Regions from separate parts of the Flavobacterium chungangensis genome, predicted to be linked through region 2. Evidence: riboswitches for the same ligand, from Rfam matches in the RefSeq annotation. Region 2 holds a riboswitch; the other holds the start of a gene.

Region 1 (3,197 bases), on a different contig from region 2:
ATGCTTAGATTCTGAGTTTTTTTATTCTATTTCTTTCCTGCAAGGTTTTTAAAACCTTGTAGATATTCATGTTTATTATTTTGGGCGTGCTTCGCCGCGGCGAACCGGGCTATCCGTTACAAGTCCTCGTCTCGTCAAAAGACTAGACTGTGGGCTTTTCTCTTCTATCCTTCACACAAACTTGGTTTCATAAGAAATCGCTTTCCTACTTCTATTATTTATATTCATAATCTGATTTTGACAATTCTTGAATTTCTTCCTTTTTATAAAGAATTTCCCAAATCATTTTATATAAATCTAAAAAAGGTTTTGCTTTCTTTTCATTCATTTCACTCGTATGTCCCGTATAGTAACTTACAGGTTTTTTATTTCCATTTGCGAAAACTACAATGCTCTTTTGAAAACTAGGATTTGTAATCCATATTGTATCATTAACATTCGGTTCAAACAAAATCGGCATTTCAAAAAATTTAACCCTTATAATGAATTCATATATCCTTTCTTTTTCTTCTCTTGTCAATTCTACTTTAATAGTTTTTTCTCCATCATGATAATCTCTGTAAAAGCTATTATATTGAGAATTATAACTGTCAGTTGCGCCATTATTAATTGTAAAATAAAAATCAGAGGGTATTTCTTGTATAACTTTTGATGAAGATTCTTCACTTTGGAAACCAAACAAGCCAAAAAGTATAAATACAATTGATATTATTCTTAATTGCCTCATCACCAATAGTTTTTTAGTTAAGAAAAAACAGGCGCCACTCTCGGCTTATAATCCTTAGCAACCTCAGCCATTAATCGAATATGATCTGGCGTTGTTCCGCAACAACCACCGATGATATTGATTAAATTATCCTCTAAATATTCTTTAATGAAAGCCTGTGTTTGTTCTGGTGTTTCATCGTATTGTCCGAAAGCGTTTGGCAATCCTGCATTTGGATGTGCCGAAACATTAAAACTTGTATTATGTGCTAATGTTTTTAAGTATGGTTTCAACAAATCGGCTCCAAGAGCGCAATTGAATCCTACGCTTAATAACGGAATATGCGAAACTGAGATCAAAAACGCTTCAACTGTCTGTCCAGAAAGTGTTCTTCCTGAAGCATCTGTAATTGTTCCTGAAACCATGATTGGAATATCTATATTGCGTTCTTCTTTTACTTCTTCGATTGCAAAAAGTGCGGCTTTTGCGTTTAATGTATCGAAGATTGTTTCTACTAAAAGCAAATCACAACCGCCATCCATTAAAGCTTCTGCTTGTTGTTTGTAAGCAATTCGTAAATCGTCAAACGTTACGGCTCTGTAACCTGGATCGTTTACATCTGGCGACATACTTGCTGTACGGTTGGTTGGTCCAATTGAACCGGCTACGAAACGTGGTTTTTCTGGATTTTTTGCGGTAAACTCATCGGCTACTTGTCTTGCGATTTTTGCCGATTCGTAGTTTAACTCGTAAACCAAATCTTCCATATGATAATCGGCCATACCGATTGTTGTTCCAGAGAAAGTATTGGTTTCTACAATGTCAGCACCAGCTTCATAATAAGCGGCATGAACATCGCGGATTGCTTGTGGTTGTGTTAGGGATAGTAAATCGTTGTTTCCTTTTAACGGATGCGGAAAATCTTTGAAACGCTCTCCTCTGAAATCTTCTTCGGAGAAATTATAGCGTTGCAACATTGTTCCCATTGCTCCATCAAGGATTAGGATATTCTTTTTTATTGCTTCTTGAATTGTAATTGCCATGTTTTTTTGTTTTAGCTGCTAAGACGCTAAGGTTCTAAGATGCTAAGTTTTTTTTATTATGATTGTGAAGTTTAAACCTAACAGGTTTTAAAAACCTGTTAGGTTTGCTTCGGATATTTTTTTCACATTAATTCCAAAAGTGCACTATTGCTGGCTCATTAGCCCCGATTGAAGTGGAAATTATTTTGTCCGCCGCGGCGGACAAAATGATTGCAACGAAAAGCGGGAACTATTGACTGCAAAAATGCGCCAATGATTCGCTCCTTACTGAATTGCTTCAGTAAATATTATATGTTATCGAGAAAAGTTTTGAGAAATACGAGTATGTATTTGTGTTATCTATCTTTAATACTGGAAAATGTTGTATAAAGTAGAATTTAGCACCTTCTTTATGATAAAGGGTTGCTAAGGTTTCATCGGGTCTATCCCTCCGCCTTTCGTGATAACTGACAATAATTTTAAGAACAGTGCAAAGGTATGAAATAGGCTTTCTATTTGCAAATGTTTTTTTTTAAGATGCTGAGAGGCTAAGATACTGAGATTCTAAGTTTTTATCTTTTACGTGATTTAGCTCCAGAGGAGCATAATATTTATAGAAAAAAGACAAGCACAACACAAGAGCTCCAGCGGAGCGAAATATATTTCGCTCCGCTGGAGCTCTTGCCCAAACGAATAATTTCTTTTCTATAAATATGTCATCCCTCTGTGATTAATAAAAAAGCTAAACCTGTTTTTCTAATATAGCCCGTGGTTTCAACCACGGGAAACGTATTGTGATAATCCGTTTTGTTTTGTTGTCATGTAAATTGATTGTGCGTTGTGTCTATACGTTGTGTTCCAGTGGTTGAAACCACTGGCTATGTTTGAATATGTTTTATAAAAAAAAGCTCAAACTTTAAAAAAGTTTGAGCTTCATATATAAAATCTTAGTGTCTTAGAAACTAAGAATCTTAGCAACTTAAACAATTGCCTTCACAACCGCTTTTGGAGCTTCTTTACGAGTTCCGTCGAAACCGTCTACTCCTGAAACTGTTGTATATTTCAATACGTATTTTTTACCTGGATTGATGATTCCGTATGCAGCTTGGCACATTAAAGTTGCTTCGTGGAAACCACAAAGGATTAACTTTAATTTTCCTGGGTATGTATTTACGTCTCCAATAGCGAAGATTCCCGGAATGTTAGTTTGGTAATCTAATGCATTGTTTACTTTAATTGCATTTTTCTCGATTTCTAATCCCCAGTCTCCAATTGGACCTAATTTTGGTGTTAATCCGAAAAGCGGAATGAAATAGTCGCAGTCAATTTTACGGTGTGCGCCGTTTTCTTCGATATCTAGTGACTCAACGTGCTCAGCACCATTGATTCCGATAACTTCTGCCGGAGTGATTAATTTGATTTTTCCAGCTGATTTTAATTCCTGTACTTTTTCTACAGAATCTAAAGCT
Region 2 (3,197 bases):
TCCCTTGCATGCTGATAGGCATAAGTAGAGGTTTTTCCTGTCTGACTTGAAAGTGAATGCGTATTGGCAATCATTGGACCAATTTTATTGAGCATTATATCTTCGATCGGATGGTATAATCTTCCGCTGGCAACCCAGTCTGCGTACACTAAATTTTGTTCTCCGTAAACCGATTCGAAAGTATGATCAATTCCTACTGTATTTTCTCTAAATTTAGAAAAGTAACATTCAGGCTCTGTTGGTTTTGTTGTTGGCTCAATCGCATTCATTTCCTTATCATTTTAAATTAACTAATATGTATTCTTTCTCAATTTTTGTCATTTCGAGGAATGACAAGATTGCGTGTTCTTTATTAAATTTTATTTTCTAAAAGTGTTTTTAGTGTAGCTTGTAATTCTTCTCCGTGCAGGTTTTTCGCAACGATTATTCCTTTAGAATCCACTAAATAATTTCCTGGAATAGCTCTTACACCGTATAATTTAGCAACAGCACTGTTCCAGAAAAGCAAATCAGAAACATGCGTCCAAGTTAAATTATCATCTTGAATTCCTTTAACCCAGTTTTCTTTCTTTTTATCTAAAGAGATGCCTACGATATTGAATCCTTTATCATGAAATTCTTTGTAAGCTGCTACAATATTTGGGTTCTCTCTTCGGCATGGTCCGCACCATGAAGCCCAAAAATCAACTAGAGTATAACCTCCTTTTAAATTATCATAAAGTCGAACTGGCTTTCCGTCAGGATCATTGGCTGTAAAATCAGGGGCTTTTTTACCTACTGCTAATCCGTCTAAAACAATAGCCAGTTCTTTTAATTCTTTCACGTAAGTGGTATTTTGAAGACTTTTATCCAACAAAGCAATATTTTGTGTAATCTGCTCTGGCGTTAATCTATATGACCAGTTTCTGTACAACACATAAGCCGAAACAATAGATTTTGGATGTTCGGTTAGGAATTTACTGATTTCTACATCTTTGCTCTTTTTATAGATTTCGAACAAATCTTGAGAAGCTGAACCTTCAACCACAGAAGCGGTATAATATTTCTTCGGACTCAGTTTTACTGTAATTGGGTCTTTTTCAAGAAAAACATACAAGGGCGAACTTTCTGTATTGACGCTCAATCCATATAATTCTGGTGTTTTTACTTTTGTTTTAAAACTAAAATTTCCATCTTTTACTTTTGCCGAATCAATTGTAGTAAACATTTTATTGTGAAACTTTTGCAGGTAAACATATTGCGCCACTGTATCGACAACAGTCCCTTTTAATTGTAAATTATTTTCCTGCGCTTGAGTTTGAAAAGCTCCAAAAAGCAAAGCAAAACCGAATAGTATTTTTTTCATTTTATTTTAGTTTTAAGATTAGACAAAAGAATTTTAGGCCAATGAAAAAAGTCATTAGCGTTAGTATTGTTTATAAAAGAAATTGGAGAGAAACTAGTCTTTAAGCCTTCAGAAAAAAGCAAAACTGTTTTCTTCAAAAATGGAATTCAAGAGTTCATAACTGGCGTACAAAATGGATTCTGCTTTCATAATAAAGATTTTAATTGGATGATCTTAAACAGATTTACGGAGAAATCTTTCTTATCTACCCGCACACAGCGGAAGGATTTAGCACCTTATTCGGCAACAGGTTGCTAAGACTTCAATGGGCCTATTCCCTCAGTCTTTCTGGATAAGTATCATTATATAAATTTTCTGTGATACAAATATATATTAATTCTACCGAATTAGTCAAGTTTAAAATACTTTTTTTTCATTTTTTTATTAAAATAACCTTTCAATACAATTCAAGATTTTAAAAATCAATACATTAAAATAAAATATACTTTTTGGCAAATGCTTTTTTTATAAAATAAATTCATACGTTTTACTTTTCAAAAAAAGAAAACATCATTTTATTCTGCACAAAAGACATGTAAATATTTATTCTTTTCAAGATTTGAAAAAGCTTCTTTTAACCCATTTTCAAGGTTTGAAGTAATTAATCTTAAGACCTGTTTTAAGTCGTCAAAATTATTTGGTTTTACAAAATAGCAGACTGCACCAAGGTTGGCAGCTGTATCCATATCATTTCTGTACGAAGAAGTAGAAATCATAACTACAGGAATATCTTTATAACGTTCTTCCGATTTTAATTGCTTCAGACATTCCCAGCCGTTCATAACGGGCATATTTAAATCTAGAAAAACAATTTCTGGAATCTTCTCCTGATTTTTAAGCGTATTTATCACACCGCTACCATTTTCTGAACAATAGCAAACAATACTTTCATCTATTTCTGCCAATGCTTCGCAAAACATTTCTGCATCATCCTGATCGTCATCAGCCAATAAAATCATCTTTTCTTGCATACTTAAATGTGTTTTACTTTTTGCTCAAATGGCAATGTTATAATAAAAATGGCTCCTTTATTAGCAATTCCTGTGGCTGTAATACTTCCGCCGTGACGTTCGGCTATTTTTTTACAAAGCGATAACCCTAAACCCGTTCCTTCATAACGATCCTTAGAATTTAAGCGTGTAAAGGTTTCAAAAATTCGTCCTGTCTGATCAAGATCAAAACCAATTCCGTTATCTTCTACTGTAATTATCGCAATTCTGTTGCCTTCTTCAATTTGTTCTGTTGCTGTAATACGTATTTCTGGCGGAGTATCTTCTTTAGCAAATTTAATAGAATTATTAATAAGATTATAAAACAGCTGATACAACAATACAGAAGCGCCTTCTATAACTGGAAGTTTTTCAAAATAAATGGTGCCATTTGTATTTTGAAGCGCAATTTCAAGATCGGTTTCTATATTTTTAATAACTTCATTTAAATCGACTATTGTTGTTTTTTGCGAATCGGCATTCATTTTCGAATAGGCTAATACACCATCAATCATATTAAACATACGATCTGCCGCAACATGAATTCGTTCAATATATTTTGTTGAAGATTCATCAAACTGTCCTGACATATGATCTTCTAGACGGCTTAGAAAAGTTTTTATCTTTCGAACAGGTTCTTTTAAATCATGCGAAGCAACATGCGCAAACTGCTGTAAATCGTCGTTAGATCTTTGCAGTTCTTTAGTACGATCTTTTACCAAAATTTCAAGTTTTTCAGTAATCGACTTTTGTTCGTGAATATCTGTACAGGTACCAAACCAATTGGTAATGATGCCTTCTTTATCTCTAATAGGAAGCGCTTT

Evidence for each region. A riboswitch is a leader RNA that binds a small molecule or an ion and turns the genes downstream of it on or off. The one in region 2 is predicted to bind S-adenosylmethionine.
Region 1: linked by a shared signal. The riboswitch ahead of ACFO3N_RS05250 (homocysteine S-methyltransferase family protein) and the one ahead of ACFO3N_RS07700 (redoxin domain-containing protein) in region 2 are both predicted to bind S-adenosylmethionine.

The regions. Positions count from the first base shown of each region.
Region 1 covers NZ_JBHSFY010000003.1:9,687-12,883, reverse strand. The annotation lists gene ACFO3N_RS05255 (hypothetical protein) at 215-727, opposite strand; gene ACFO3N_RS05250 (homocysteine S-methyltransferase family protein) at 745-1,749, opposite strand; SAM riboswitch class I at 2,082-2,198, opposite strand; gene ACFO3N_RS05245 (NAD(P)/FAD-dependent oxidoreductase) at 2,708-3,197, opposite strand, start outside.
Region 2 covers NZ_JBHSFY010000004.1:75,541-78,737, forward strand. The annotation lists gene ACFO3N_RS07695 (aminotransferase class V-fold PLP-dependent enzyme) at 1-269, opposite strand, end outside; gene ACFO3N_RS07700 (redoxin domain-containing protein) at 353-1,345, opposite strand; SAM riboswitch class I at 1,583-1,683, opposite strand; gene ACFO3N_RS07705 (response regulator) at 1,900-2,355, opposite strand; gene ACFO3N_RS07710 (PAS domain-containing sensor histidine kinase) at 2,358-3,197, opposite strand, start outside.